Regions from separate parts of the Stenotrophomonas sp. YJH_SMC_36 genome, predicted to be linked through region 2. Evidence: predicted binding sites of a transcription regulator. Region 2 holds the regulator's gene; each other region holds the start of a gene.
The links. The regulator HrcA, encoded in region 2, represses chaperone genes, less so after heat shock. The targets are predictions, from matches to a motif close to TTNGCACTCNNNNNNNNNGAGTGCNAA.
Positions count from the first base shown of each region.

Region 1: a site for HrcA is predicted at 4,558-4,584, ahead of AC5P76_RS08300 (co-chaperone GroES). Genes of this name have one in related genera too.
Region 3: a site for HrcA is predicted at 2,539-2,565, ahead of rpoH (RNA polymerase sigma factor RpoH). Genes of this name have one in related genera too.

Region 1 is NZ_JCAFTD010000003.1:373,884-384,453, reverse strand. Features, by position in the region: gene AC5P76_RS08320 (DNA alkylation repair protein) at 1-568, opposite strand, end outside; gene AC5P76_RS08315 (MarR family winged helix-turn-helix transcriptional regulator) at 565-1,065, opposite strand; gene AC5P76_RS08310 (serine hydrolase domain-containing protein) at 1,232-2,392, shown strand; gene groL (chaperonin GroEL) at 2,493-4,142, opposite strand; gene AC5P76_RS08300 (co-chaperone GroES) at 4,224-4,511, opposite strand; gene AC5P76_RS08295 (endonuclease) at 4,824-6,614, shown strand; gene cutA (divalent-cation tolerance protein CutA) at 6,683-7,021, shown strand; gene AC5P76_RS08285 (protein-disulfide reductase DsbD family protein) at 7,018-9,396, shown strand; gene AC5P76_RS08280 (TlpA disulfide reductase family protein) at 9,393-9,959, shown strand; gene AC5P76_RS08275 (bifunctional helix-turn-helix transcriptional regulator/GNAT family N-acetyltransferase) at 9,998-10,570, opposite strand, start outside.
Region 2 is NZ_JCAFTD010000002.1:280,701-291,270, reverse strand. Features, by position in the region: gene AC5P76_RS04490 (SGNH/GDSL hydrolase family protein) at 1-266, opposite strand, end outside; gene AC5P76_RS04485 (LysR family transcriptional regulator) at 364-1,281, shown strand; gene recN (DNA repair protein RecN) at 1,325-2,986, opposite strand; gene hrcA (heat-inducible transcriptional repressor HrcA) at 3,101-4,165, shown strand; gene grpE (nucleotide exchange factor GrpE) at 4,229-4,744, shown strand; gene dnaK (molecular chaperone DnaK) at 4,951-6,873, shown strand; gene dnaJ (molecular chaperone DnaJ) at 7,027-8,151, shown strand; gene AC5P76_RS04455 (AraC family transcriptional regulator) at 8,213-9,010, opposite strand; gene AC5P76_RS04450 (MFS transporter) at 9,083-10,282, shown strand.
Region 3 is NZ_JCAFTD010000003.1:333,114-343,683, forward strand. Features, by position in the region: gene ftsX (permease-like cell division protein FtsX) at 1-739, shown strand, start outside; gene AC5P76_RS08090 (response regulator) at 747-1,589, shown strand; gene ung (uracil-DNA glycosylase) at 1,586-2,299, shown strand; gene rpoH (RNA polymerase sigma factor RpoH) at 2,577-3,452, shown strand; gene AC5P76_RS08105 (RHS repeat domain-containing protein) at 3,728-4,774, shown strand; gene AC5P76_RS08110 (DUF2247 family protein) at 4,781-5,263, shown strand; gene purD (phosphoribosylamine--glycine ligase) at 5,413-6,696, opposite strand; gene purH (bifunctional phosphoribosylaminoimidazolecarboxamide formyltransferase/IMP cyclohydrolase) at 6,758-8,341, opposite strand; gene AC5P76_RS08125 (CDP-alcohol phosphatidyltransferase family protein) at 8,547-9,164, shown strand; gene AC5P76_RS08130 (bifunctional alpha/beta hydrolase/class I SAM-dependent methyltransferase) at 9,189-10,570, shown strand, end outside.

The DNA.
Region 1 (10,570 bases), on a different contig from region 2:
GTGCCTCCAGCAGCGAATGCGCGTGTTCGGGATGCTGCTTGAAAAGAGCGATGTGCGCCGCCCAGACGCCACGGGGACGCAGTGCTTCACAGGCAAACCGGCGCAGATGGGCGGACGGTTCCTGCGTCCACGGCTGCAGGCATTCAAGCGCCAGCAGTGGCCCGGCAACGATGTCGGTGCGCAGCGCCAGCCACGCCCATTCGCGCACGCCGAAATGCGGATCATCGGCCAACGGGCGCATCTTCTCCAGCTTCACCGGCAGGGAGGCGGTGGCATCGCCACCGATCAGGTAGCAGGCCCAGCCGCGCACGGTGTCGGATGCATGCGACTGCCATTGTGCAGGATCACCCTGCCTGGCCTCACGCAACAGCGTTGCCGCCAGAACCATGCGCTGGGTAATGCCTTTGCTGGCGGCATCGCGCATGCATTGAATGGCAGTCTCCGGCAGCACCGCAACGGTCTGCAGCAACACCGCGAAATCGACGGCCAGACATTCCGCCAGATGCGTGCTGGCGGCTGTCCCGGTATCCAGTTGATGCTTTCGCGCCGGGCTGATCGCTGCGCTCACTGCGGGTCCTTCCGTCCGCCGCCGGTGTGCTGCCACACCTTGGCCAGCAGCTGTGAGAGCTGCACCTGCTCGGCAGTGTCCAGGCCGTTGAACAGGCCCGCGATCCACTGCGTGTGCTGATTGAAGAGGTCTTCGGCCAAGCGCTTGCCCTGCACGGTCAGCACGATCTGGAGGCGACGGCCATCGTCCGCATCGCTGCGCCGCTGCAGCAACCCTTCGCGCTGCAGGCCATCGAGCAGGCCGCTGATGGTGGCGCGGGTCACGCCTGCACGTTCGGCCAGCGCATGCGGCGACAGTGTGCCGCCGGCACCGTGCAGCAGGAACAGCACGATGAAGCGGCCTTCACTGAGCCCGTGCGGTGCCAGCCGGCTGGCGCAGTCGCGATCGATCGCCGAGGACAGCGACAGCAGCTGGAAGCACAGATGCAGCAGGGCGACATTGGCGTGGCCACGTCGCCGGGCCTCGTCCAGAAGGGCGCCATGTTTTGCCTCAAGCACAGTGATTTCCAATATGTTTAGGCGCCTAATCATATTCATGACGGGATGGAACGCAACACCTACGGGGCCTGCCGCCGGGCCCGGCCGGGCGCACTCCTCGCGCAGGGGGCTGCAAGCAGCCGAAGCTGCGGTAGCATCGCGCCACGTCCCGCCAGGAGTTCCACGCATGCGCCGTGCCGTCCTGCTGTTGCTGACGCTGTTCCCCGCCGCCGTAATGGCCGCTCCCCCTCCCGTGCCCTCCCCGGCCCGGATCGATGCCGAAGCCAAGCGCCTGATGCAGGTGGCTCACGCCCGCGGGATGGCAGTGGCCGTCGTCGACGGTGGCAAGGTCGTGCACGTCGCCGCCTATGGCGAGCGCAACGCTGCCGGCGAACCGCTGCAGACCGACACGGTGATGTATGCGGCATCGCTGACCAAGATGGCCTTCGGCCACCTGATCGCGCAGCTTGCACAGGACAAGGTGATCGATCTGGATGCCAGCATCGCCAGCGCGCTGGACAGACCGCTACCGGACTATCCGGCCGAGCCGAAGAAGTACGCCGATTACACCGTGCTGGCCGGCGACGAACGTTGGCGCCGGCTGACCCCGCGCCTGCTGCTCAACCATGCCAGCGGCTTTGCCAACTTTGCATTCCTGGAGCCGGACGGAAAACTGAAATTCCACTTCGATCCGGGCAGCCGCTATGGCTATTCCGGCGAAGGCCTGATCCTGCTGCAGTTCGTGCTGGAGCGCGGGCTGGGCCAGGACGTGGGTACGCTCATGCAGCAGCGCGTATTCGACCGCTTCGGCATGCCCCGCACCAGCATGATGTGGCGCGAGGATTTCGCCACGAATCTGGCCGACGGCTGGACCGCCGAAGGCACGACGGAACCGCACGATGAACGCAGCCGCGTGCGTGCCGCCGGTTCGATGGACACGACCATCGCCGACATGGGCAATTTCGCGGCCGGCTATGTCAGTGGCCAGGGGCTGTCGGCATCGATGCGCCGGGAGCTGGTGCGGCCGCAGCTGCCGATCACCACCGCCAGCCAGTTCCCGACGCTGCAGCCGGAACTGCCGGTGGCGCAGCGGCGCAGAAACCTGGCTGCGGGACTGGGCGTGGTGACATTCACCGGTCCACAGGGCGCAGGCTTCTACAAGGGCGGACATGACGATGCGGTGGGCAACACGCTGGTGTGCGTCGAACAAGGCCAACGCTGCGTGGTGATCCTGGGCAACGATGTGCGCGCCGAAGCGGCCTTTCCGGCACTGGTGCGCTTCGTGCTGGGCGAGACGGGGGTGCCGTGGGATTGGGAATACGGCGCCACGAAGGCATTCGTGCGCTGACAGGTGGACCACGGTCCACGTCCAGCAGAGGGGGCGGAACGCCCACAAAAAAAACCCCGCCTTGCGGCGGGGTTTTTCACTTCATCGGGAACAGCGGACCTTAGAAGTCCATGCCGCCCATGCCACCCATGCCGCCCATGCCACCGGCGCCGCCCAGGGCCGGCTCGTCCTTCTTCGGAGCTTCGGCAACCATGGCTTCGGTGGTGATCATCAGGCCAGCGATCGAGGCCGCGTTCTGCAGCGCCGAACGGGTCACCTTGGTCGGGTCCAGGATGCCGAACTGCAGCATGTCGCCGAACTCACCGGTGGCGGCGTTGTAGCCGAAGCTGCCGCTGCCTTCCTTGACCTTGTTGACGATGACGGACGGCTCTTCGCCGGCGTTGGCGACGATCTCGCGCAGCGGGGCTTCCATCGCGCGCAGGGCGATCTGGATGCCGTGGTTCTGGTCTTCGTTGGCGCCCTTCAGGCCGGCCAACGCGGTGACCGCACGGACCAGTGCAACGCCGCCGCCCGGAACCACGCCTTCTTCAACGGCTGCACGGGTAGCGTGCAGGGCGTCGTCGACGCGATCCTTCTTTTCCTTCATTTCGATTTCGGTGGACGCACCCACCTTGATCACGGCAACGCCGCCAGCCAGCTTGGCCACGCGTTCCTGCAGCTTCTCGCGGTCGTAATCCGAGGAGGTGTCCTGGATCTGGGTCTTGATCTGCGCAACGCGCGATTCGACCGCAGCCTTGTCGCCCACGCCGTCGATGATGGTGGTGTTCTCCTTGGAGACCTGCACCTTCTTGGCGCGGCCCAGGTCCTTGATGGTGGCCTTCTCCAGCGACAGGCCCACTTCTTCGGAGATCACGGTGCCGCCGGTCAGCACGGCCATGTCTTCCAGCATCGCCTTGCGACGATCGCCGAAGCCCGGGGCCTTCACGGCCACGACCTTGACGATGCCACGGATCGTGTTGACCACCAGGGTCGCCAGCGCTTCGCCTTCGACTTCCTCGGCCACGATCAGCAGCGGCTTGCCGGCCTTGGCGACGCCTTCCAGCACCGGCAGCAGGTCACGGACGTTGGAGATCTTCTTGTCGTGCAGCAGGATGAACGGGTCATCCAGGTCAGCGGTCTGCGACTGCTGGTTGTTGATGAAGTACGGGGACAGGTAGCCGCGGTCGAACTGCATGCCCTTGACCACGTCCAGCTCGTTGTCCAGGCCCGAGCCTTCTTCAACGGTGATCACGCCTTCCTTGCCGACTTCCTTCATCGCGTCAGCGATGATCTGGCCGATCGACTCGTCCGAGTTGGCCGAGATGGTGCCGACCTGGGCGATCGCCTTGTCGTCAGCGGTCGGCTTGGAGATGTTCTTCAGCTCGGTGACGGCAGCCACGACGGCCTTGTCGATACCGCGCTTGAGGTCCATCGGGTTCATGCCGGCAGCAACGGCCTTGGCGCCTTCGCGGATCAGGGCCTGGGCCAGCACGGTGGCGGTGGTGGTGCCGTCGCCGGCGTCGTCGTTGGTGCGCGAAGCAACTTCCTTCACCATCTGCGCGCCCATGTTCTCGAACTTGTCAGCCAGTTCGATTTCCTTGGCGACGGAGACGCCGTCCTTGGTGATGGTCGGGGCGCCGAAGCTCTTCTCGAGCACGACATTGCGGCCCTTCGGGCCGAGGGTGGCCTTGACGGCATTGGCGAGAACGTTGACGCCGCGCACCATGCGCGAACGGGCGTCTTCACCGAAACGGATATCCTTGGCAGCCATTGCAATTACCTCATTGGTCGCGCCGGGCCGTGCCCGGCGGCTGGGATGTGGGGATCAGGTTGAAACAGGTCGCGGCGGGGCTCAGCCGATGACGGCGAGCACGTCGTCTTCGCGCAGGACCTTGTACTCGACGCCTTCGCTCTTGTACGAGCTGCCGGCGTACTGGCCGTAGATGACCTTGTCACCGACCTTCAGCGACGGCGCGCGCACGCTGCCGTTGTCCAGCGGCTTGCCGGGGCCGACGGCCACGACTTCACCCTTGGTGGACTTTTCCTTGGCCGAGTCGGGGATGACGATGCCACCGGCGGAGATTTCGTCGGCTTCGATCGGCTTGACCACAACGCGGTCGTGCAGCGGCTTGATGCTCATAGGAGACCTCTTAAGTGATTGATTGGTCTAAAAAAGTCCGGCGATGTTAGCACTCGCACCAGGCGAGTGCCAGAACCGCACGTGAAGAAACCCGACAAGGTCGGGAGCACGGCAGAGATGGAGCCCCCCGGGAGGCTTTCAAGGGGCATAGCGAAAAAAGTTTCCGCGCCGGACGCTGCGGCAGTGCGGTGGGGCGGCCCCGAATTAGGTGACCAACGTCGCACTGTCAGATATCTGACGTTCATTTACGACAAAGTGTCACTGGATCGGCCTTAGGCTCGGCCGCGCATTCCCAATCACAAGGAGTCGTCGATGCGATTGCTGTCCCCGCTCGCCACCGCCTGCGTGCTGGCCCTGGCCACCGCGCCGGCCCAGGCCGAGGTCTTCATCAACGAACTGCATTACGACGACAGCACCGCAGCCGGTGACGTCGGCGAGGCGATCGAGGTCGTGGCCACCGCCGGCGAGGATCTGTCCGGCTATCGGCTGTATCTCTATAACGGCAGCACGCCGTCGGCCGCTTCGGTGTACGCCAACACGGCCGTCCCTGCCGGCAGCGCGGCCGGGTGCGGCAGCGCCACCCTGGCCGTGGTCAGCTATCCGACCAACGGCATCCAGAACGGTCCCAACGACGGCATCGCGCTGGTCGACGCCAGCGGCAAGGTGGTCCAGTTCCTCAGCTATGAGGGCACGATCACTGCCTCCGGCGGTCCTGCCGCAGGCATGACCAGCCAGAACATTCCGGTGGCCGAGACCAACAGCACGGCCCCTGGCACCTCACTGCAGCTGACGGGCAGCGGCAGCCAGTACGCCCACTTCACCTGGGCCGAATCGGCGACGCACACCTTCGGCAGCTGCAACAACGGCCAGACCTTCAGCGGTGGGGGTACGCCCGGTCCCAATACGCCGCCATCGGTGTCCACCACCACCCCCGCCCAGGGCAGCAGCACGTTCCCGGCCGCGGCCGATCTGGAAGTGGTGTTCAGCGAGACGGTGAACCTGGCCAGCGGCGCCTTCGCGCTGAGCTGCGGCGCCTCCGGCAGCGTACCGCTGACCCACCCGGCCAGCGGCAGGAGCGTGAAGCTGTCCACCAACACCGCGCTGGTGGCCGGTGAGGCCTGCCGCTTCGACATCCGCGCCGCGCGCATCACCGACCTGCAGGGCGCGCATCCGGCTGCCGACAGCCGCATCGCCTTCACCGTGGCCAGCGCCACGGGCAACCCCGATCCGGGCAATCCCGGCGTACCGGCGGGCTACTACTCCAGGGTCAACACCTCCAGCCCGAGCCAGCTGCGCTGCTCGCTGCACGCGACCATCAAGGGCCACACCGCCTATCCGTACAGCGGGTCGGGCACCAGCACCTGGACCATCCTGGAGATCGCCGACGAGGATCCGAACAATCCCAACCGCATCCTCGATGCCTATCGCAACCGCAGCTACGCCAAGGTCAGCGATCGCGCTGGCACGGGCAGCGGCCTGACCTACAACCGCGAGCACACCTGGCCGAACTCGCTGGGCTTTGCCAGCACCACCGGCGACAAGGGCCTGCCCTACGCGCCCTACACCGACACCCACATGCTGTACCTGACCGATGCGCAGTGGAATGCCGACCGCGGCAACAAGCCGTTCGGCAAGTGCGATGCCAACTGTGGCGAGCGCGCCACCGAGGCCAACAACGGCCATGGCGGCGGCAGCGGCGGCTACCCGGGCAATTCCAACTGGGTGCGCACGCCGGACGGCAACACCGGCACCTTCGAGGTGTGGGGCCATCGCAAGGGCGACATGGCGCGCGCGGTGATGTACATGGCGATCCGCTACGAGGGCGGCAAGGATGCAGCCACCGGCCAGTCCGAGCCGGACCTGGAGCTGACCGACGACCGCAGCCGGATCGTCAGGACCAGCAGTTCGCCGGCCTACATGGGCCTGCTCTCGACCCTGATCGACTGGCATCTGTCCGATCCGCCGGACGACGCCGAGCGCGCGCGCAACGACGTGATCTACAGCTTCCAGGGCAACCGCAACCCGTTCATCGACCACCCCGAGTGGGCGACGCCGGCGTTGTTCACCTCGGCCAAGCCGGCGACCTGCCAGCTGGCCAACTGACCGCGCAACGCAGCGGTCCATCGCCGCCGCCGGACCTTGATCCGGCGGCGGCCCTATACTCGACGGTCATGCCGACCGTCGATCCCGTCCTGCTGCTGTTGACCACCTGCCCGGACCGGGCCAGTGCCGAGCGCATCGCGCATGCGCTGGTCGGCGAGCACCTGGCCGCCTGCGTGACGCGCCTGGAAGGGGCGCAGTCGACCTACCGCTGGCAGGGCGAGGTCACTACCGATGCCGAGCTGCAGCTGCTGGTGAAGACTACGGCCAGCCGCGTGGAGGCAGCGATGGTACGGATCGTCGAACTGCATCCGTATGAACTCCCCGAGTGCATCGCGGTCGAAGCCCGGGCCGGACTGCCGGCCTATCTGGATTGGATCCGGGCGCAGACCCGGGAGGACACCGCTTGATGAATCTGTTTGCCCGTGCCGCCGCGCTGTGCGCCCTGCTCTCGCTGGCCCTGCCTGCATTCGCCCTGGACGAGAAAGATCTGCTGCCGGTGGACCAGGCGTTCGCGCTGACCGCCAGTGCGCCGGAGCGGAACCAGATCCAGCTGCAGTTCAAGATCGCGCCGGGGTACTACCTCTATCGCCACCGCACCAGCGTCAAGGCCGACCCGGCCTTCAATGCCGGTGCGCTGCAGATGCCCAGCGGCACCAAGCACCACGACGATTTCTTCGGCGAGGTCGAGACCTACCGCGAACGCCTGCAGGTTTCGCTGCCGGGCGCCCCGACGGATGCGGCCGGCACCCTCAGCCTGGAAGTGCGCTACCAGGGCTGCGCCGATGCCGGTGTCTGCTACCCGCCGCAGAAGCGCGTGGTCCAGGTGACACTGCCCGGTGGTGGCGGTGGCGCCGCAGCCGCCCTGCCAACCGCGCGGGTCACCGGCGTGAACGCGTTCAACACTCCGCTTGCCGGGGCCGGCAGCGGTGGTGGCCTGCGCCTGCCCGGCAGCAGCAACAGCCAGGCGCTTCCGCTGCCCTCCGAACAAGCCTTCGGCTTCGACGCGATCGCCAGCGATGGCAACACCCTGCTGCTGCGCTTCAGTCCCGCGCCGGGCTACTACCTGTATCGCGATCGCACTTCACTGAAGCTGGAAGGCAGTGCCGGTGTGCTGGCAGATACGCCGCGCTGGCCCGCCGCGCAGTCGCATCGCGACGAGCACTTCGGCGATGTGTCGGTGTACTTCAACCAGGTCGAAGTGCCGCTGCCGCTGCGCCGCACGGTGACCGACGCGGTGGACAGCACACTGGTGGTGACCTTCCAGGGTTGCCAGACCGATGGCATCTGCTACCCGCCGATGACCCGCCGGGTGAAGCTGTCGATCCCCGCGGGAAAGATCAGCGCCCACGCCGGCCAGCCTGCGCCACGCAGCGAAATGATCCGACCGCTGCCGGCGGGCAGCGCCGCACCGCGCGAGGCTGCCAACGGCACCCCGTTGCGCCTGCTGCCGACCGTGCCGAACAGCGAACCGGCGCGTACCGATGTGGACGGCGCGCAGGCAGGGTTCGCCGCCGATGCGCGGGGCGACAACGCGCTGCGTACCCGCCCGCCGGCCACCACCCCGGATCCGGACCGTTCGTTCCTGTGGGTGCTGCTGCTGGCACTGGCCGGTGGTCTCGTACTGAACCTGATGCCCTGCGTGCTGCCGATCCTGTCGCTGAAAGTGCTGGGCCTGGCACAGAGCGGTGAGAGCGCCGAGCGCGCCCGCAGCCACGCCATGTGGTACACGCTGGGCGTACTGGTCGCCTTCGCGGTGATCGGCGCGCTGATGGTCGGCCTGCGCATGCTTGGCAATGCGGTGGGCATCGGTTTCCAGCTGCAGCACCCAGGCGTGGTCGCGGCACTGGCCTACATCATGTTTGCGGTTGGCCTGAGCCTGTCCGGCGTGTTCACCCTCGGCGGTGGCCTGGGCAACCTCGGCCAGTCACTCGCCCGTCGCAGCGGTCCGGCCGGCGATTTCTTCACCGGTGCGCTGGCCTGCGTGGTCGGCAGCGCGTGCGTCGGTCCGTTCATGGGAGGCGCGGTCGCCTATGCCTTCGTTGCCACGCCCGTACAGGCGATGGCCGTGTTCCTGTTCCTGGGTCTTGGCCTGGCCCTGCCGTTCCTGCTGATCGGCTTCGTGCCGGCGCTCGCGCGGCGCCTGCCCAAGCCCGGCCCGTGGATGGAAACGCTCAAGCACGTGCTGGCGTTCCCGATGTATGCCACCGCACTGTGGCTGCTGTGGGTGCTGGGCAAGCAGCGTGGCGTGGACGGCATGGCGCTGGCGCTGGGCGGACTGCTGCTGCTGGCCCTGGGCCTGTGGTTGTTCGAGCGCAGCCGCTGGCGCAGCCAGCGCGCCGCCGGCCTGCTGGGCGTGCTGCTGGCAATCGCCGCGCTGGTACCGGTGTGGGGCGTGACCCAGCTGAAGCCACCGGCACGTGCGGCACAGGCCACCAGCGAGAACGTCGTGGAGTATTCGCCGCAGCTGCTCGACCGCCTGCGTGCCGACAACCGCGTGGTGTTCGTCAACATGACCGCCGACTGGTGCGTGAGCTGCAAGGCGAACGAGCGCGCCGTGCTGTCGCGACCGGAGTTCAGGGAGCTGCTCAGGCGCACCAACGCGGTGTACATGCGCGGCGACTACACCAACGTGGACCCGCAGATCACCGCTTTCCTCGATGAGCACAAGGCCGTGGGCGTTCCGCTTTACGTGGTGTACGGGCCCGGCGCACCGCCGACGGTGCTGCCGACCCTGCTTACCCAGGCCGTGGTCGAAGAAGCGCTGCTGCGCACCGCACGATGAGGTGGCAACGGCCAGCGCTGCTGTGGACCGCGGTGCTGGCTGCCGGACTGGGCCTGTGGGCCGGCCATCGGCTGACGCCGGTGCCGGCGGCAGACGCTGGCGATCCAGACGTGCAGCCACCTGCAGCACCGCTGCCCGTGCTGCAGGCAGGCGATGCCCTGCCCGCACTGGTGCTGCCGGACCTGCAGGGACAGCCGCTCGATCTGCGCCAGCGTTTTGCCGGCCGGCCGCTGCTCATCAATGTCTGGGCCAGCTGGTGCGGGCCCTGCGTCGAGGAAATGCCGGAACTGTCGCGCTTCGCGCAGGCGCAGCAACCTGACGGCGTGCAGGTGCTGGGGCTGGCGCTGGATACACCCGAAGATGTGCAGCGTTTCCTGCAGCGGGTGCCGGTGGACTACCCGATCGTGCTGGAGACGCCCGGTCCGCGCGATGCCAGCGTGCAGCTGGGCAATGCCCAGGGGCTGCTGCCTTACAGCGTGCTGGTGGATGCACAGGGCCGCATCGTGAAGCAGAAGCTGGGGCCGTTTGCCGCCGGCGAAGTGCAGACGTGGGCCCGGCTGTAAGCCTGGCCGCGGCCGGCATCCACGCGTCCTGATCCCGGTCAGACCAGTGAGCGCGCCCAGAGCTGGGACACCTGTGGCTGGCCGAACAGCTGCTCGTGCTGCTCGGTCATCAGTTCGAAGCCGGCCCGTTCGTACAGGCCGCGGGCGTCGATGAGCGCGGCATTGGTCCACAGCACCATGCGCTTGTAGCCCACCGCGCGCGCGAAGCTCATCGCCTCGTCCACCAGTCGCTGCCCGATGCCCCGCCTGCGCGCGCTGGCATCGACGTGCAGCAGCCGCAGCTTGGCATTGTGCGCGTCGTGCCGGACCACGAACACCGACCCCACCGGGGTGCCGTCCAGTTCAGCGATCCAGCAGCGCTCGGTCTGCGGGTCGTGTTCGCGCAGGTAGCGGGTGACGATGTCGGCCACCAGCGCTTCAAACTCCGCGTTCCATCCGAATTCGCGTGCATACAGCGCGCCGTGCTTCTGGATCACCCAGCCCATGTCGCCGGGGCGGGGATCGCGCAGCACGCAATCCGACGATGCACCTCCCAGCAGTGCCTGGATGTGCGCCATCGCCTCAAGAAGGCGCTGGCATCCTGCTTCGCTGATATCTCCCAGCATGGCAGC
Region 2 (10,570 bases):
CCCACCCGCAGTGGCTGTGTCCCGTAGGCGTTGCTCAAGCGGACACGCAGGCGCGAGCCGCCCAGGCTGATGCGGACGGTCTGGCGGAAGGTCTGGTCGGCCAGCTCTGCGGGGATCAGCGTCGGAAACAGGAAGTCTGCCTGCCAAACCGGTTGTGGACTGGCTTGCCAGCTGGCCACCCAGTGCCGGGGAGGGGCGGCCGTGGCGCTGGCTGCTGCAGACAGGGTGAGCAGGGCAGCGGTGGTCAACGTGCTCAGGCGGTTCATCGGAAGGGTCCGTCGGAAGGAGGGGCCATGGTGTCCCTGCCGCTTTCTGTGAACTAGACTGCGCCTGGATAATCATCTGTGAACTGGATTCATCACCATGGCGCGACCCGACATCAATCGCTCCGGCGAGCTGGAAGTGTTCGTGAGGGTGATCGAAACCGGCGGATTCTCCGCGGCGGCCCGCAGCCTGGACATGACGCCCTCGGCGGTCAGCAAGCTGGTGGCGCGGCTGGAGCAGCGGCTGGGCACGCGCCTGCTGCAGCGATCCACCCGCCAGCTGCAGCTGACCCCGGAGGGCTGCGCCTTCTACGAGCGCGGGCTGCGCGTGCTTGCTGACCTGGAAGAGGCCGAGCGCTGTGCGAGCGCGCATGCCGAACCGCGCGGGCGGCTGCGGGTGAATGCCAACGTGCCCTTCGGCCAGCATTTCCTGCTGCCATTGCTGCCCATGTTCCTGCAGCAGCACCCGCAGGTGGGGGTGGACCTGACCCTGACCGATGAAGTGATCGATCTGCTCGAGCAGCGCACCGATGTGGCCGTGCGGGCCGGTCCGCTGAAGAGTTCCAGCCTGGTGGCACGACGGTTGGGGGCGACGCGGATGATGATCGTGGCCTCACCCGGCTATGCGCAGCGACACGGTCTGCCTGGCAACGTCGACGACCTGCAGACGCACAACCGGCTGGACATCGGCCATGCGCGGGCGATGCAGGGGTGGCCGCTGCTGCAGGGCGGCCAGGTGCTGCGCGTGCCCACCAGCGGCAATGCGCGCGCCAGCAACGGCGATGCCCTGCGGCAGCTGGTGCTGGGAGGGCTCGGGCTGGCCCGGCTGGCCGCGTTCCAGGTCAGGGACGACATAGCGGCCGGGCGGCTGCTGCCGGTGCTGGAAGAGGCCAATCCCGGCGATCTGGAAGAGGTGCACGCGGTATTTCTGGGGCAGGGTGGCTATCTGCCGCTGCGGGTGCGTGCGTTCCTGGATTTCCTGGTGGAAAAGGTGGATCTGGCGCGGCCGCTGGGGTGAACCTGCGGTGGGACGGACCGGGCGTCGCTCGACGCCGCCGGCGTCAGACCTGCAGCAGCTTGCGGGCGGCCGCGCGCGCTTCCTTGCTCACTTCGACGCCACCGAGCATGCGTGCCAGTTCTTCCTCGCGTGCCTTGAGGTCCAGCTTCTCCACCGCACTCTGGGTCATGCCTTCCACCGGTGCCTTGCTGACCCGGTAGTGGGCATGGCCCTTGGACGCGACCTGCGGCAGGTGGGTCACGCACAGCACCTGGCGCTTCTCGCCAAGGGCGCGCAGTTTCTGGCCGACGATGTCGGCCACCGCGCCACCGATGCCCGAGTCGACTTCGTCGAACACCATGGTCGGCACGGCGTCCAGGTCGAGCGCGGCCACTTCGATTGCCAGCGAGATGCGCGACAGTTCGCCACCCGAGGCCACCTTGCGCAGGGCGCGTGGTGGTTGACCGGCATTGGCCGCGACCAGGAACTCCACGCGTTCGGCGCCCTGCGGGTCGGGCTTGCCGCCGTCCTGGGGTTCCAGCTCGATCAGGAACTGGCCACCGCCCATGCCCAGCTCGGCGATGATGCCGGTGGTGGTGGTCGACAGCGCGGCCGCCGCACTGCGCCGGCTTGTGGTCAGTGCTTCGGCCTGCACCCGCCAGGCGGCCGCGGCCTTGTCGATCTCGCCGGCCAGGCGCTGCAGCCGTTCGTCGGCGCCGCGCAGCTGCTCCACTTCGGCATGCATGCGCTCGCGCTGCGCGCCCAGTTCGTCCATCGGCACGCGATGCTTGCGCGCAAGGTCGTGCAGGCGGCCGAGACGGCGCTCGTTCTCCTCGAACTGCTCGGGGTCGGCATCCAGGTCGTCGTGCACGCGGTCGAGCAGGGACAGGGCTTCGTGCAGCTGGATCGACGCGTTTTCGATCAGGCTGTCCACCTCGCCCAGGCGCGGGTCGTGTTCGATCAGCCGGGCCAGTTCGTGCCGCACCTGCTGCAGCTGATCCAGCGCCGAGCTGCCCTCGTCGCCGTTGAGCTGGTTGCTGGCGGCCTGGCAGGCGGTCAGCAGCGCGCTGGCATGGGCCTGGCGCCGATGGCTGGCGCCCAGCGCGAGGATCGATTCGGGCTCCAGATCCTCACGGTCCAGTTCGCGCAGCTGATGCTCGAGGAAACCGATACGGTCACTGACGTCGCCCTGCTGCGACAGCGCCAGGGATTCATCGACCAGTGCCTGCCAGGCGGCTGCGGCGCGGCGGACCTGACGGCGCTCTTCCTCGTTGCCGGCATAGGCATCGAGCAGGGCCAGCTGGGAAGGACGCGCCAGCAGGGCCTGCTGTTCATGCTGGCCGTGGATTTCCACCAGCAGCGCGGCCAGTTCGCCCAGCTGGGCGAGGGTGACCGGGCGGCCGTTGATCCAGGCCCGCGAACCGCCGTCGGCGCGGATCACGCGGCGCAGCTGGCACTGGTCCTCATCGTCCAGCTCGTTGTCGGCCAGCCACTGGCGTGCGGCCTGCAGATGCTCCAGCGCGAACTCGGCCGACAGCTCGGCACGGGCGGCACCGTGGCGGACCACGCCACTGTCGGCGCGCAGGCCGGACAGGAAGCCCAGCGCGTCGACCATCAGCGACTTGCCGGCGCCGGTCTCGCCTGAAACCACGGTCATGCCAGGCCCGAATTCAAGTTCGGTAGCGCGGACGACGGCGAAATCCTTGATCGATAGGTGTCTGAGCATGGGTCTGGGGGTATCTGAGCCGCGCAACGCTAGCACGCGCACGCGGGCGGTCCAATGGCTTGCCAAGGTGATCCGGCGCCATTATCTAGTCTCCGTGTCTCACAGGTTGATTCCATGCACGGTTCCGCCGACCAACTCGCCCCGCGCGCGCGCCATCTGCTGCGCACGCTGATCGCGCGCCACATCCAGGATGGTGAGCCCGTGGGCTCGCAGACGCTGGCGCGCGTGGCCGGGCTGGAAGTCAGTCCGGCCACCATCCGCAACATCCTCGGCGACCTGGAGGACCTGGGCCTGCTGGCGTCGCCGCATACCTCCGCCGGGCGGATCCCGACCGCGCATGGCTACCGGGTGTTTGTCGACAGCCTGCTGCAGATGCAGCCGCCGGGCGAGGGCGAGCTGGCCCGCTTGCGCCAGGAACTGGCCGGTGGCGGCAGCACCCAGGCCCTGCTCGGCAGTGCCTCCGAGCTGCTGTCGGCGATGAGCCACTTCGTCGGCGTGGTCAGCGCGCCGCGGCGCGAGCAGTTCGCCTTCCGCCAGATCGATTTCGTGGCGCTGGACGGCCGCCGGGTGCTGGCGATCCTAGTGTTCGCCGACAACGAGGTCCAGAACCGGGTGATCGAAACCCGCCAGGACTTCGCCCCGGGCCAGCTGGAGCAGGTCGCCAATTACCTCAACGCCCATTTCGCCGGGCTGCCGCTGGCGGAGATCCGGGCGCGCCTGCTGCTGGAGCTGCGCGATGCCCGTTCCGAGCTGGAGCAGCTGCTGGCGCACAGCATCGAACTGGCCGAGCAGGCCCTGCAGCCCGCGGCCGACGACATGCTGGTGGCGGGCCAGACCCGCCTGATGGGGGTCCAGGACCTGTCCGACCTGGAGCGCCTGCGTGAACTGTTCGAGCTGTTTTCCAGCAAGCGCGAGATCCTGCAGCTGCTGGAGCGGACCATCCAAGCCCCGGGCGTGCGCATCTTCATCGGCGAAGAGACCGGGATGATGCCGCTGCAGGGGGTTTCGCTGGTGACCGCCCCGTATGCGGCCAATGGGCAGGTGCTGGGCGTGCTGGGGGTGATCGGGCCGAAGCGGATGGCCTACGACCGCATGATCCCGCTGGTACAGGCCACCGCCGACGTGCTGGGGGCGGCCTTTTCACCGACCGGACGCGGATCCGGTGCCGCGGACGCTTGAAACGCAGCATCCCGCCCACACTAGGGTGGATGGAGGCGGGGAGTGACCGCCAGGGACCCAGACATGAACCACGAACATCCAGATTTCGAATCCCAGCAGAGCGCCGCCGACGCGGCCGCCGCAGCAGGCGTCAATGACGAAGTGGAGCGCCTGCGCGCGGAAGTCGAGCAGGTCAGGGCCGATGCGCTGCGTGAGCGCGCCGACCTGGAGAACCAGCGCAAGCGCGTGGCCCGCGACATCGAGCAGGCCCGCAAGTTCGCCAACGAGAAGCTGCTGGGCGAACTGCTGCCCGTGTTCGACAGCCTGGATGCCGGCCTCAAGGCCGCCGGCGACGACCCGCACCCGCTGCGCGAGGGCCTGGAGCTGACCTACAAGCAGCTGCTGAAGGTCGCCGCCGACAACGGCCTGGTCCTGATTGACCCGACCGGCCAGCCGTTCAACCCGGAGCACCACCAGGCGATCAGCCAGGTGCCGGCCCCGGACGCCGCCCCGGGCAGCGTGGTAACCGTGTTCCAGAAGGGCTATCTGCTCAACGAGCGCCTGCTGCGGCCGGCGCTGGTGGTGGTGGCCGCCGACTGAGCGGTCGATCCGGGAGCGGCCGCCGGGCATGGCCCGGCGCTACCCCCGGATCGTCATCGCCGGGCCATGCCCGGCGAACCTTGAACGGCTGAACACAGCGTTCGGGAGATGGCTTGAATGTTCCACGAGCCTCCCCCACATCCCATTCATCCACCGGCCGAGCGGCCGGACTGACATCCACACAGCATTTCTCAGGAGTCTCCCCCATGGGCAAGATCATTGGTATCGACCTCGGCACCACCAACTCGTGCGTGGCGATCATGGACGGCGGCAAGGCCCGCGTCATCGAGAATTCGGAAGGCGATCGCACCACCCCGTCGATCGTCGCCTACACCAAGGACGGCGAAGTCCTGGTCGGTGCCTCGGCCAAGCGCCAGGCGGTGACCAACCCGAAGAACACCTTCTACGCGGTGAAGCGCCTGATCGGCCGCAAGTTCACCGACGCCGAGGTGCAGAAGGACATCGCCCACGTCCCGTACAGCATCCTCGCCCATGACAATGGTGATGCGTGGGTGGCCACCAGCGACGCCAAGAAGATGGCGCCGCAGGAAATCTCGGCCAAGGTACTGGAGAAGATGAAGAAGACCGCCGAGGACTTCCTCGGTGAGAAGGTCACCGAAGCGGTCATCACCGTGCCGGCCTACTTCAACGACAGCCAGCGCCAGGCCACCAAGGATGCTGGCCGCATCGCGGGCCTGGACGTCAAGCGCATCATCAACGAGCCGACCGCGGCCGCGCTGGCCTATGGCCTGGACAAGGGCGACAACAAGGATCGCAAGATCGTTGTGTACGACCTGGGCGGCGGTACCTTCGACGTCTCGGTGATCGAGATCGCCAACGTCGACGGCGAGAAGCAGTTCGAAGTGCTGGCCACCAACGGCGACACCTTCCTGGGCGGCGAAGACTTCGACAACCGCGTCATCGAGTACCTGGTGGAAGAGTTCAACAAGGACCAGGGCATCGACCTGCGCAAGGATCCGCTGGCTCTGCAGCGCCTGAAGGACGCTGCCGAGCGTGCCAAGATCGAGCTGTCCAGCGCCCAGCAGACCGAAGTGAACCTGCCGTACGTCACCGCTGACGCGTCGGGTCCGAAGCACCTGAACATCAAGCTGACCCGCGCCAAGCTGGAAGCGCTGGTGGAAGACCTGATCAAGAAGTCGATCGAGCCGTGCCGCGTCGCCCTGAACGATGCCGGCCTGCGTTCGAGCGACATCAGCGAAGTGATCCTGGTCGGCGGCCAGACCCGCATGCCGAAGGTGCAGCAGGCGGTGACCGAGTTCTTCGGCAAGGAGCCGCGCAAGGACGTCAACCCGGACGAAGCCGTGGCACTGGGTGCGGCGATCCAGGGTGGCGTGCTGGGCGGCGACGTCAAGGACGTGCTGCTGCTGGACGTGACCCCGCTGTCGCTGGGCATCGAAACCATGGGCGGCGTGTTCACCAAGATCATCGAGAAGAACACCACCATCCCGACCAAGGCCTCGCAGGTGTTCTCCACCGCCGAGGACAACCAGTCGGCCGTGACCGTGCACGTGCTGCAGGGTGAGCGCGAACAGGCCCGCTTCAACAAGTCGCTGGCCAAGTTCGACCTGTCCGGCATCGAGCCGGCGCCGCGTGGCCTGCCGCAGGTGGAAGTGTCCTTCGACATCGACGCCAACGGCATCCTGCATGTGTCGGCCAAGGACAAGAAGACGAACAAGGAACAGAAGGTCGAGATCAAGGCCGGCTCGGGCCTGTCCGAGGAAGAGATCGCGCGCATGGTCGCCGACGCGGAAGCCAACCGCGAAGAAGACAAGAAGTTCCAGGAGCTGGTGCAGGCCCGCAACCAGGCCGATGCCCTGATCCACGGCACCCGCAGCGCCATCACCGAGCACGGCAGCAAGGTCGGCGGCGATGTCATCGGCAAGGTTGAAGCGGCTCTGGCCGATCTTGAAACCGCGATGAAGGGCGACGACAAGGCACAGATCGAAGCCAAGTCGAAGGTGCTGGAGGAAGCCGGCCAGTCGCTGTTCGCCGCAGCGTCGGCAGAGCAGGGCGGTGCCCCGGGCGCCGATGCCGGCAATGCGGGCAAGGGCAACGACGACGTGGTGGACGCCGAGTTCACCGAAGTCAAGGACGACAAGAAGTCCTGATCCGGACCGACGCGGGACGCTGCCTGGCAGCGTCCCGTTGTCGCATCAGGGTCCTGACCGCCTCCGGCGCGTCGGGGCGCCCGACGCAAGAGCGGACCTGGTTCCGCTCTTCCGCTTTGACGAATCCCGACATTCCGGAAGCCGATTCACGATATGAGCAAGCGCGATTACTACGAAGTGCTGGGCGTGGCCCGCACCGCCAACGAAGAAGAGCTGAAGAAGGCTTACCGCCGCTGCGCGATGAAGTTCCATCCGGACCGAAATCCGGGTGATGCGGCCGCCGAAGCCTCCTTCAAGGAGTGCAAGGAAGCCTACGAGGTGCTGTCCGACGGCAACAAGCGCCGGATGTATGACAGCCACGGCCATGCCGCGTTCGAGCACGGCATGGGCGGGGGCGGTCCGGGTGGTCCGGACATGAACGATATCTTCGGCGACATCTTCGGCAACATCTTCGGTGGTGCCGGCGGCGGTCCGCGCCAGGCACGCCGCGGTGCCGACATCGGTTACGTGATGGAGCTGGACCTGGAAGAAGCGGTGCGTGGCGTCGAGCGCCGCATCGAGATCCCGACCCTGGCCGAATGCGGCGATTGCGATGGCAGCGGCTCGGAAGATGGCAAGGTGGAGACCTGCAACGTCTGCCACGGCCGCGGCCAGGTGCGCATCCAGCGCGGCATCTTCGCCATGCAGCAGGCCTGCCACAACTGCGGCGGCCGCGGCCAGATCATCGCCAAGCCCTGCAAGACCTGCCACGGCAATGGCCGTGTCGAGGAAGACAAGGTGCTGTCGGTGAAGGTGCCGGCGGGCGTCGACACCGGCGATCGCATCCGCCTGGCTGGCGAGGGCGAAGCGGGGCCGGCCGGCACGCCGCCGGGCGACCTGTACGTGGAAGTGCGCGTGCGCGAGCACCCCATCTTCCAGCGCGATGGCGACGATCTGCATTGTGAAGTGCCGATCCGCATCTCGCAGGCGGCGCTCGGCGATACCGTGCGCGTGGCGACGCTGGGTGGCGAAGCGGAGATCCGCATTCCGGCAGAGACCCAGACCGGGAAACTGTTCCGCCTGCGCGGCAAGGGCGTGCGTTCGGTGCGCAGCCGCAGCGAGGGCGATCTGTATTGCCGCGTGGTGGTCGAGACGCCGGTCAACCTGACCAACGACCAGCGCAGGCTGCTGGAGCAGTTCGAGGCCACCTTCGTCGGTGAGGAAGCGCGCAAGCACTCGCCGAAGTCCGCCACCTTCATGGACGGCGTGAAGGGCTTCTGGGACCGGATGACGTCCTGAATTTTCAACGCAAGCGTTGAACGGTAGCGCCGGGCCATGCCCGGCGTTTCTGTGCATGGGGTCAGCGGAAGAACGCCGCCGGGGTCTGCCCCAGCTGGCGCTTGAACATGCTGGTGAACGCGCTGGGGCTGTCGTAGCCCATCGCCAGTGCGACATCGATGACCTTCTCGCCGGTCGCCAGCCGTTCCATTGCCGCCAGCAGCCGCGCCTGCTGCCGCCACTGGCCGAAGGTCATGCCCAGTTCGTTGGCGAAGTGGCGCTGGATGGTTTTCACATCCACTTCCAGTGACTGCGCCCAGTCCTGCAGCGTGGCGTCATCGCCGGGGTGCTTCTGCAGGTGCTGGCAGATCCGCTGCAGGCGCGGATCGGCAGGCGCGGGCAGGTGCAGCGGCAATACGTCCATGCGATGCAGCTCGTCCAGCAGAAGGCGCACCAGGCGGCCATCGCGGCTGTCTTCGATGTGCTCGCCCTTGATCAGGGTGGCTGCCTGCAGCAGTTCGCGCAGCAGCGGTGCCACCTGTACCGCGAACGGTTCGGCCGGCAGTTGCGGGGCGAATGACGGGTCGATGTACAGGCTGCGCATGTGCACGGCGGCAATGCAGTCCACCGCATGCACCATGCCGGCCGGCATCCAGATCGCACGGGTGGAGGGCACGACCCAGCGACCGACTTCCGAGCGCACCACCATCAGCCCGGAGATGGCATAGACCAGCTGGTGGCGCTGGTGCTTGTGGCCTGCGATATGGGTGCCGGCCGGGTACTGGGTAACCCGGTAGGTGACCGGGCGATGCAGCGGCACATCGCGCCACGGCGCAGCGGGATCGACGTCACCGCCAATGTCCTTTTTGCGATAGGCCATGACCCGAACGCGGCAGAAGGGAGGGGAAGGCAACCGTAGCATGCGGAACCGCCCTCAAATCTGACTGCGTCCATGTCGACTCTGGCTTCCCCTGCAACGACCTCCCGCCCGGTGGCGCCCGGCGTACTGGCCGCCATCTCCACCTCGCATGTCGTCAACGACATGATGCAGTCGTTGATCCTGGCGATCTATCCGGTCATCAAGGGCGGCTTCAATCTCAGCTTCACCCAGATCGGACTGATCACGCTGACCTACCAGCTCACCGCGTCGATCTTCCAACCGCTGGTGGGGATGCAGACCGACCGCCATCCAGCGCCGTACTCGTTGCCGATCGGCATGGCCTCGACGCTGTGCGGGATGCTGCTGCTCGGCTTCGCGCCGAACTATGCGATGGTCCTGATGGCCGCCGCGCTGGTCGGCATCGGATCGGCGATCTTCCACCCGGAAGCGTCGCGCATCGCACGGCTGGCGTCTGGCGGGCGCCATGGCTTCGCACAGTCGGTGTTCCAGGTCGGCGGCAACTTCGGTACCGCGCTGGGGCCGCTGATTGCCGCCGCCGTGATCGTGCCGTACGGCCAGCATGCGGCCTCATGGTTTGCCGGTGCTGCGCTGGTCGGCATCGCCCTGCTGACCTATGTGAGCCGCTGGTATGCGCTGCACCTGGGCGCACCCCGCCCGGCCGGCGTGGCGGCGGCGGCGTCGCGGCATCCTCCGCGCACCGTGGCCAAGGTGCTGGCGATCCTGCTGGTGCTGATCTTCAGCAAGTACTTCTACATGGCCAGCATCGGCAGCTACTTCACCTTCTACCTGATCCACCATTTCGGCATTCCGGTGGCGCAGGCGCAGCTGCATCTGTTCGCGTTCCTGGTGGCTTCGGCGGCGGGTGGCTTCCTGGGCGGTCCGCTGGGCGATCGCATCGGCCGCAAGCCGATCATCTGGACCTCGATCCTGGGTGTGGCGCCGTTCGCACTGGCGTTGCCGCATGCGGATCTGCTGTGGACCACGGTGCTGGCGGTGCTGATCGGTTTCGTGTTGTCGTCTGCCTTCTCTGCCATCGTGGTCTATGCGCAGGAGATGATGCCGCACCGGATCGGCATGGTGTCGGGCCTGTTCTTCGGTTTTGCGTTCGGCATGGGCGGCCTGGGCGCGGCGGTGCTGGGCCTGCTGGCGGACAGGACCAGCATCGAATACGTCTATCACCTGACGGCGTTCCTGCCGCTGCTCGGCATCGTGGCGGCATGGCTGCCGCCGTCGCGGCCTGCTGCTCACTGAGGGAGGGTGGGTTTGCAGGGCTTGCAGCCCTGCGCCTGCAGAGGCAACGGCAACAACCGAAGCGCGCTATCCGTGGATTGGCGGGGTGGGTCCGGTTGCGGGGGACGCTGCAAGTACGTCCATGTAAGCTCGGTCGCCGCATCCATGCGGCTCACGCCCCCGCAACCGGACCCACCCCGCCTTCGATGGTTTTCCGCGATCTGTCGGAACAGCACTCTGCTCTGGTAGGTGTCGACCTTGGTCGACACGGTAGATCCACGCCATGCGTGGATGAATTCATTCGATATC
Region 3 (10,570 bases), on a different contig from region 2:
CGTGCAGCAGTCGCGCGACATCAATGTCTTCCTCAAGGGCACGGTGGATGGCCCGGGTGCGTTGCGCCTGGCCGGCCAGCTGCGCGACCGCGATGACGTCGGCGAGGTGACCGTGCGCACGCCCGAGCAAGGGCTGCAGGAGCTGCGCGATGCCGGCCTTGGCGAGGCGATCGACGCGCTGAATGACAATCCGCTGCCTTCGCTGCTGGTCATCACCCCGGGGCAGGGCAAGGACGATGCGCGTCTGGCGCGTGCGCTGGAAAGCCTGCCCGAGGCCGATCTGGTGCAGCACGATGCGCTGTGGCGGCAGCGGCTGGATGCGTGGCTGGCGTTCGGCGCACGGCTGGTACAGGTGCTTTCGGTGCTGCTCGGCGTCGGCGCTGCGTTGGTGGTCGGCAACACCGTGCGCCTCGACATCCAGGCACGGCGCGAGGAAATCGGCGTGCTGCAGCTGCTCGGCGCCAGCGATGGCTTCATCCGCCGGCCCTTCCTGTATCTGGGCGCCTGGTATGGGCTGGGCGCCGGCGCGGTGGCGCTGGCCCTGATCGGTGTTGCCGGCGCCGCCCTGCGCGCGCCGCTGGCTGACCTGTCACGCAGCTACGGCAGCCCGTTCGTGCTGCACGGCCTGGACCTGCTGCATGGCAGCCTGGTCCTGCTGGGCACGCTGCTGCTGGGATGGCTGGGCGCGTGGCTGGTCACCGGCCACTTCCTCCGCCAGACCCGCCCGACCGACACCTGAGACCGGCATGCAACCGCAAGCGCTGAAGCACCTTGAAGGGCCCGCTACGCGGGTGATGGTGGTCGACGGTTCCAAACTGGTGCGCAAGCTGATCGCCGACGTGCTGCAGCGTGATCTGCCGGGCGTGGAGGTGATCGGCTGCGACAGCATCGAGGATGCCCAGCAGGCTCTGGCCCAGGGGCCGGTAGACCTGGTCACCACCTCGCTGACCCTGCGTGACGGCGACGGCCTGGCGCTGGCGCGGACGGTCCGCGAAGCTGCCGGCCAGGCGTACGTGCCGGTGATCGTGGTCTCCGGCGATGCGCAGCAGCATCTGGAGCAGCGGCGCTTCACCGAGTACGTCACCGACTATTTCGACAAGGCGCTGGGCCATGAGGCGCTGGCGACCTTCATCCGTGGCTATGTGCAGCCGCAGACCATTCCCGGGGCGACCATCCTCTACATCGAGGACAGCCGGGTGGTGGCGGAGGCGACCAAGCGCATGCTCGAACGCCAACAGCTCAACGTGCTGCACGTGGTCAGTGCCGAAGAGGCCTTCACCCTGCTCACGGCCGAATCGCTGGGCCGCAGCCGCCACCGCATCGACCTGGTGTTGACCGACGTCACCCTGAAGGGCGAATTGAGCGGACGCGACGTGGTGCAGCGCGTGCGCGTGGATTTCGGCTACGGCAAACGCCGACTGCCGGTGCTGGTGATGACCGGCGACGGCAATCCACACAACCAGACCGGGTTGCTGCAGGCCGGTGCCAATGATCTGGTGCTGAAGCCGATCGAGGAGCGCCTGCTGGTGACCAAGGTGCTGTTCCAGCTGCGCCTGGCCCGCTTGAACGATGGACCCCTGTTGCGATGACCGATGACGTAGTGGACACCCCGACGATCCAGCTGGAACCGAGCTGGAAGCAGCAGGTCGGCGATTACCTGTTGCAGCCGCAGATGCGCGAACTCTCCACCTTCCTGCGCCAGCGCAAGGCGGCCGGCGCGGCGGTGTTCCCGCCGGGGCCGCAGATCTTCGCGGCGTTCGACGCCACGCCGTTCGAACAGGTGAAAGTGGTGATCCTGGGCCAGGACCCGTACCACGGGCGCGGCCAGGCGCACGGACTGAGCTTCTCGGTGCCCGCCGGCGTTCCGGTGCCGCCATCGCTGCTGAACATCTACAAGGAGATCGAGGGCGACCTCGGCATCCCCCGTCCCGATCACGGCTGCCTGGTGCCGTGGGCGCAGCGCGGCGTGCTGCTGCTCAATGCCGTGCTGACGGTGGAGGAGGGCAGGGCCGGCGCCCACCAGGGCCGCGGCTGGGAAGGCTTCACCGACCACGTGGTGGATGTGCTCAACCGCGAACGCGAAGGCCTGGTGTTCATGCTCTGGGGGGCCTACGCGCAGCAGAAGGGCAAGGTCATCGATACCCGGCGCCATCGTGTGCTGAAAGCCCCGCATCCCTCGCCGCTGTCGGCCCATCGTGGCTTCCTCGGCTGCCGGCATTTCTCGATGGCCAACGACTACCTGCAGCGTCGCGGGCAGGCGCCGATCGACTGGTCGCTGCCGCCGCGCGCGGCGCTTTGACCTCCGCCGGCAGCCGGGCCTGAACACCGGGCAACGTTTCCTGGCCTGAATGGGCCTCCGGAACGGCCCGTTCAGCTCCGCTTGACCGGAATCGGTCGGTTCCCGGCAGGTAATTGGTTGAATTCCAAGGGATTGTGAATCCCGAAAAGCGCGCTCGCCACTGTCATCAAATCGCGCTACGGTAGGGCTCTGTTTGGGACCAGTGTTGCATCAATAGGATGCTGGAACTTTTTCCTCCTTTAGCAGTCCAAATCCCGGACTGCTAAGATGGGTGCCTATGAGCCAGAACACCTCTACTGCCCTTGTGGCAAACAATCTCCCGATTCCCAGTGCGCTCGGTTCGCTGGACGCCTACATCGGTGCCGTGCACCAGATCCCGGTGCTGTCGGTCGATGACGAACAGGACCTGGCCCGTCGCTTCCGCGACGGCAACGATCTGGACGCTGCCCGTGAGCTGGTGCATTCGCACCTGCGCTTCGTGGTGCACGTGGCCCGCGGCTACAACGGCTATGGCCTCGCCCTGGGCGACCTGATCCAGGAAGGCAACATCGGCCTGATGAAGGCGGTCAAGCGCTTCGACCCGGACATGGGCGTGCGCCTGGTTTCCTTCGCCGTGCACTGGATCCGTGCCGAGATGCACGAGTTCATCCTGAAGAACTGGCGCATCGTCAAGGTCGCCACCACCAAGGCGCAGCGCAAGCTGTTCTTCAACCTGCGCAAGTCGAAGACGCGCCTGGGCTGGATGAACGCCGCGGAAGTCAGCGCGGTGGCCAAGGATCTGAACGTGTCCGAGCGCGAGGTCATGGAAATGGAGTCGCGCCTGTCCGGTCGCGATATCGGTTTCGATGCGCCCAGCGACGAGGATGACGATCATGCGCCGCCGTCGCCGGCCGCATACCTGGTGGCCAACGATGAAGATCCGTCGATGGCCTACGAGCGTGCCGACAGCGAGGACAACCAGCTGCAGCTGCTGCGCGAAGGCATGGCCGAACTGGATGCGCGTTCGCGTGACATCATCCGCCGCCGTTGGCTGGATGCGGACAGCAAGGTGACGCTGCAGGAACTGGCAGACGAGTACGGCGTGTCTGCCGAACGCATCCGCCAGGTCGAGGCGAATGCCCTGAAGAAGATGAAGGCGCTGTTCACCGCGTAAGGCATGGATCTTAGGTTCGGTTCCTATTTCCGGAACCCGTTCTGATGAAAAGCCCCGGCGTTGGTCGGGGCTTTTTTTGTTCGGCCGGCATGGCAGTTGGTAATGCAGGCCGCTGATCGGCTGCTTCAGTAGTACCAGCCCATGGCTGGCAGTCATGCGCTTCCGGTGGCCGTTCAAGCCCTCGCGAGGTTTATAGCCAAGGGCCTGGTCCAATTCAGAATGGTCCCTTTGGCCTCAGTCCTGGAGTTGGACTCCGATGACTGCCTACCTGTGCTATGAATGCCAAGCTTTGCTTCAAGGCTCTTTCATGGATTGGAATGATGCGCAGGTTCGGGGGAACTGCAGGCGGTGTGTCGACCCGCTTCGGGGCATTTGAAGATCGAACTCGCAAGCTTGGTGTCATAGGCGCCTGGCTGTGCTGCTTGCTGCTGATGGGCCTTGGCCTGTCACCATCCGCAATCGCCCAGACAACGATCACATACATTCACACTGATGCCCTCGGCTCGGTTGTGGCCGAAAGCGATGCCAACGGCAACGTCATCAAACGATATGACTACGAGCCCTACGGGGCCGTGGTAGGCGGTCAGGTCACGGATGGACCTGGGTACGCCGGACATGTGAGCGACCTGGCCACAGGGCTGAGCTACATGCAACAGCGCTACATGGATCCACAACTGGGTGTGTTTTTGTCAGTGGACCCAGTCACCGCTCACCAAAAGCCAGTTGAGCAGTTCAATAGGTATCGGTACGCGAACGGGAATCCCTACAGGTTCGTCGATGGGGATGGAAGGCAGGCCGCAGAGCGATTCGTTGAGCAGCATCGGAGGGATATTGCTGCCGGAAATGGCGCCGTATACGAGCCGATGAGACCGGCCGCAATCGCTGTTACAGCGGCAATGGCTGCCCCAGTGCTGATCGAAGCTGGCATGGTTGCGATGGCCAATCCAAGTGTCGTATCAGCAGCTACCAGTATCGCTGCTGATATCGCAGGAGTTACAGGTGCCGGTGGAGCAGGTGTGGCGGCATCCAAAGCTCTGAGTGTTGAAGGTCGGGCACTTCTGAATTCCCGACCTGTGGGAAGTGCACTCAAAGCCGACGCTGGGCACAATTCGGCGACCTTTATGCGAGAGACGGCTGCAGAAGCGGGTGTTCATACTCCGTTGACAGGAGGTGACGGCGTGGTCCGCACTCTGACGCAGCTGCCAGGTGAACTCAATGGAAAGGCCGGTCGATTTGAATACATAGTCGACAAGGCTGGCGACTTGACCCATCAAAGATTTGTGGAAGGTGGCAGCATGAACGGAATACCAAACAAGAAGTGAGTGTCCATGAGAACGTATGACTGTATTCAACCCTATGGACCCTGGAGTCAGACCGAGGTGGCATGGGCACTGGGGCGCCATCTGATTGACTTTGAGGTTGTGAAGCACTGCGCGTCGGAGCAGAAGGAACTGGAAGAGAAGTTCAATCTGAACGCCTTGATTGAAAGGCTTGAAGGGGTTCTTCCCGATGAGCGTAATAGCGTAGCTGCGCAGTTGGCGGCATTCGATAAGAACTCAAACGAGGATGAGATTCTCAGAAGATGGCTTGTTGCATTTCTCGCGGACGCCTACGCCAAGCGCGATGAGATTGCTGATCCGCTCGGAGAGGTTGAGAGGATCTACGCTGATTTTGATTACCCGGAGTCTCTGGAGAGCTTTGTCAGGTACATGCCAGCTTCTGATGGGTATGATCCGTCTGCTCACTCACATGAGCAGAACGTTGCGCGGCTCTTCGAGAACTGGAAACGTTATCTTGACTCGGCGAAATAGCGGATTCACTCAGCGTAATTTCCTTCGCTTGACGTGCGTCGCCTCTTCCCGAAGCGCACCGTCCCGGCTTCCATGCCGAGGACGGTGAAGACTCCCAGAATCCGTGATCTGGTTCCATGCAGGAGGCTGCGTGGTGGATCTATCAGGCCTTACCCCTCACGCGCGATCGCGCGCCAGCCGATGTCGTTGCGGTGGAATTCGTTGGCCCAGCTGACCTTGGCCACACCGGCGTAGGCATTGGCCTGCGCATCACGCACGCTGTCACCCAGCGCCGCCACGCACAGCACGCGGCCGCCGGCACTGACCACCCTGCCCTGCGCGTCCAGTGCAGTACCCGCATGGAAGACCTTGGCGCTGGCCGGCACCTCATCCAGGCCGGAAATCACATCGCCGGTGACTGGCGATTCCGGGTAGGGTTTCGCGGCCAGCACCACACCCAGCGATGGGCGCGCATCCCACTGTGCCTGCACCTGGTCCAGGCGGCCATCAATGGCGGCTTCCACCAGCTCGACCAGATCCGACTGCAGGCGCAGCATCACCGGCTGGGTTTCCGGGTCACCGAAGCGCACGTTGAACTCGATCACCTTCGGTGCGCCGCTGGCATCGATCATCAGGCCTGCGTAAAGGAAGCCGGTGAACGGAATGCCGTCGGCGATCATGCCCTGCACGGTCGGGTTCACCACCTCGCGCATCACCCGCGCGTGCACCTCCGGCGTGACCACCGGGGCCGGTGAGTATGCGCCCATGCCGCCGGTGTTCGGCCCGGTATCACCGTCGCCGACTCGCTTGTGATCCTGCGAGGTGGCCATCGGCAGCGCATGCACGCCATCGACCATCGAAATGAAGCTGGCTTCCTCGCCGTCGAGGAATTCCTCGATCACCACGCGTGCGCCGGCGTCACCGAATGCGTTGCCGGAGAGCATGTCGCGCACCGCATCCTCGGCCTCGGCCAGGGTCATTGCAACGATCACCCCCTTGCCGGCGGCCAGGCCATCGGCCTTCACCACGATCGGCGCACCCTTCTCGCGGATGTAGGCCAGTGCCGCCTCCACGTCGGTGTGCACGGCGTAGAACGCGGTCGGGATGTTGTGCCGGGCCAGGAAGTCCTTGGCGTAGGCTTTGCTGCCTTCCAGCTGGGCAGCGGCGGCGGTTGGCCCGAAGATGCGCAGGCCGGCGGCACGGAACCGATCAACGACGCCTGCCACCAGCGGCACTTCCGGGCCGACCACGGTGAGTTCAACACCTTCGGCCTGGGCCAGGGCCAGCAGGCCATCGATGTCGGTGACCTTCACCGCCACGTTGCGGCACTTGTCTTCGGTGGCGGTGCCGGCGTTGCCGGGTGCCACGAGTACCTCATCGACGCGGGAGGACTGGGCCAGCTTCCATGCCAGGGCGTGTTCGCGGCCGCCGGAGCCGATGACGAGGATCTTCATGGGACAGGGTTCTCGTAAGCAGAAAAGAAAAGCCGGGCAGGGCCCGGCTTGGTGATGCGGATCAGTGGCGGAAGTGGCGCACGCCGGTGAACACCATGGCCAGGCCATGCTCGTCGGCGGCGGCGATCACCTCGGCGTCGCGCATCGAGCCGCCCGGCTGGATGACCGCCTTGATGCCGGCGGCGGCGGCGGCATCGATGCCGTCGCGGAACGGGAAGAACGCATCGGAAGCCATCACCGAGCCTTCAACCACCAGGTTCGCGTCGGCCGCCTTGATGCCGGCGATGCGCGCCGAATACACGCGGCTCATCTGGCCGGCACCGACGCCGATGGTGCGGTTGTCCTTGGCGTACACAATCGCGTTGGACTTCACGAACTTGGCGACCTTCCAGGCGAACAGCAGGTCGGTGAACTGCTTGTCGGTCGGTACCAGCCTGCTGACCACTTTCAGTTCGTCACGGGTCATGCCGCGGTTGTCCGAGGACTGCAGCAGCAGGCCCGAGCCGACACGCTTGCTGTCGAAGTTGTTCAGGCCGTCGCCATGCGGAATGCGCAGCACGCGCACGTTGGCCTTCTTCTGCGCGTATTCCAGCGCCGCCGGCTCGTAGTCCGGTGCGATCAGCACTTCCACGAACTGACGGTCCAGGATGACCTGTGCGGTGGCGGCGTCCAGCGGCTTGTTGAAGGCGATGATGCCGCCGAAGGCACTGGTCGGGTCGGTGGCGTAGGCCAGCTCGTAGGCATCGCCGTTGCCGGCACCCACCGCCACGCCGCACGGGTTGGCGTGCTTGACGATGACACAGGCCGGCGCATCGAACTGGCGCACGCATTCCCACGCGGCATCGGCATCGGCCAGGTTGTTGTAGCTCAGTTCCTTGCCCTGCAGCTGCTGGAAGGTGGCCAGGGTGCCCGGCACCGGGTACAGGTCGCGGTAGAACGCGCCGCTCTGGTGGGGGTTCTCGCCGTAGCGCAGGTCCATCACTTTGACGAAGGTGGAGTTCATCTGCGCCGGGTACTCGGCACGCACCGGCACGGCGGCGTCGGTGGCGGTGACCGCCGACAGGTAGTTGCTGATCGCCGCATCGTACTGGGCGACGCGGTTGAACGCGGCGACCGAGAAGGCGAAGCGGGTGGCCGCCGGCAGCTGGCCATCATGGGTGTCCAGGGCGCCCAGCAGCTCGGCGTACTGCGACGGGTCGGTGGCCACGGCCACGCGGGCGAAGTTCTTGGCCGCCGAGCGCAGCATGGCCGGGCCGCCGATGTCGATGTTCTCCACCGCGTCGGCCAGGGTGCAGTCGGCCTTGGCGGTGACCGATTCGAACGGGTACAGGTTCAGTACCAGCAGGTCGATGGCGCCGATGCCGTGTTCGGCCATCACGGCGTCATCCAGGCCCGAGCGGCCCAGCAGGCCGCCGTGCACCATCGGGTGCAGGGTCTTGACCCGCCCGTCCATCATTTCCGGGAAACCGGTGACCTCGGCGACGTCCTTCACGGCCAGGCCCGCATCACGGATCGCCTTGGCGGTGCCGCCGGTGGACAGCAGCTCGACGCCGCGGGCGGCCAGAGCGGTGGCCAGCTCGACCAGGCCGGTCTTGTCGGAAACGGAGAGGAGGGCCCGACGGACGGGCAACAGATCAGCAGTCATGGGACAGGGCAATCGGCAGCGGAGCGGGGCCGATATTGTAGGCGGTGGGGGCCGACGGCGGGCGGCGGCGGCAAAATTGACCGGCCCCAACGGCCCTGCGGCCGCCTTCGGTATGCCCTGGCCGGCGCCGCGCCGCGGACATTTCGACGGAGGTGCGCTCCCAATCGGGTAGGCTGTGCCGGAACTGCCAGGGAGCTGCGGGATCGTGTCGATCTATGCATTGAAAGGACGTTTCCAGGACCTGCTGCGTCCGGCCGTAGGCGGCCTGCATCGCGCGGGGATCACCGCCAATGCGGTGACCGTGGCCGCTGCCGTGGTCTCGCTGCTGGTCACCGTCGTGGTCTGGTGCTGTGCGCCACAGCAACCGCTGCTGTATCTGGCCCTGCCGCTGTGGATGCTGCTGCGCATGGCCCTCAATGCCGTGGACGGCATGCTGGCCCGCGAGTTCGGCCAGCAGTCGCGGCTGGGCGCCTATCTGAACGAGCTGTGCGATGTGGTGGCCGATGCGGCGCTGTACCTGAGTCTGCTCAGCGTGCCGGGCGTTCGCCCGGAAGCGCTGTGGTTGCTGGCCTGGGGCGCAGCACTGAGCGAGTACGCCGGCGTGCTGGGCCTGATGGTCGGTGCCAGCCGCCGCTATGACGGCCCGATGGGCAAGAGCGACCGTGCCTTCGTCATCGGCCTGCTGGGCCTGCTGCTGGCGTTCGGTTGGGCCGGTGCCTTGACGGTCGGCGGCGTGGCCGCAGCGATGGCGCTGCTGTGCGGGGTAACGGCGGTCAACCGCGTCCGGCGGGGACTGAAGGAAGCGGCCACAGCGCAGCGATAAGTCAACAGCCCACCAGGAGAAGGCATGCGTCAGGTGCAGGAACGGGAATTCCACAGCTTCGACCAAGTACCGCTGTTCTACCGGCACTGGCCGGTTGCGGCCGCAGGCACACCACCGGGGCGCACGGTCCGGGCCATCGTGCTGCTGCATCGTGGCCACGAGCATTCAGGGCGGGTCGCCCACCTGGTCGACGAGCTGGACCTGCCGGAGATCGCCTTCTTCGCCTGGGACGCGCGCGGCAACGGCCGCTCGCCGGGCGAGCGTGGCGACGCACCGGGCTTCCCTGCGCTGGTGCGCGACCTGGACAGCTTCATCGCCCACATCGGCAGCGAGCACGGCATCGCGGTCGAGGACATCGTCGTGGTCGCGCAGAGCGTGGGCGCGGTCATCGCTGCGACCTGGGTACACGACTATGCCCCCCGCCTGCGCGCGCTGGTGCTGGCGTCACCGGCATTCAAGGTGAAGCTGTATGTGCCGTTCGCACGTCCAGGCCTGGCCCTGATGCAGAAGCTGCGCGGCAATTTCTTCGTCAGCAGCTACGTCAAGCCGCAGTGGCTGACGCATGATCCGGCACGGGTGGAGAGTTACCGCACCGATCCACTGATCACCCGGCCGATCTCGGTACGCGTGCTGCTGGGCCTGTATGAAGCCGCCGACCGCATCGTGGCCGACGCGCAGGCGATCAGCGTGCCGGTGCAACTGCTGGTGTCCGGCTCCGACTTCGTGGTGCACCGTGGTCCGCAGGACCGCTTCTATGAGCGCCTGTCCAGTCCGATCAAGGAGCGCGTGTACCTGCCGGGTTTCTTCCACGACACGCTGGGCGAGCGCGATCGTGCACCGGCACTGGCGCGCATCCGCGACTTCATCCAGGCGCGTTTCGCCGAACCGCTGCGCACGCTGTCGCGGCGCGACGCGCATCGGCATGGGCCGACGTTCGAGGAGTCGGAGATCCTGGCCTGGCCTCCGGAACGCAACAGCCTGGCCGACCTGCGCTGGCGCGGGGTGCGTGCGGGCCTGCGCCTGGGCGGCACCCTGTCCGAAGGCATCGCGCTGGGCCTGCAGACCGGTTTCGACTCCGGCAGCACGCTGGACTACATCTACCGCGACGAAGCGCGCGGCAAGGGGCCGCTGGGGCGGATGATCGACCGCAACTACCTCGATGCGATCGGCTGGCGCGGCATCCGCGTGCGTGGCCAGCACCTGCAGGAACTGCTGCGTGATGCGGCCATGCGCCTGCGCGGTCAGGATCTGCCGGTGCAGGTGCTGGACGTGGCCGCCGGCCATGGCCGGTATGTGCTGGAAGCTCTGGGCCAGGGCGAACAGCGCGCCGACCGCATCGTGCTGCGTGATTTCAGCCCGCTCAATGTGACCCAGGGCCAGGCCTTGATCGAACGGCTGGGAGCCGC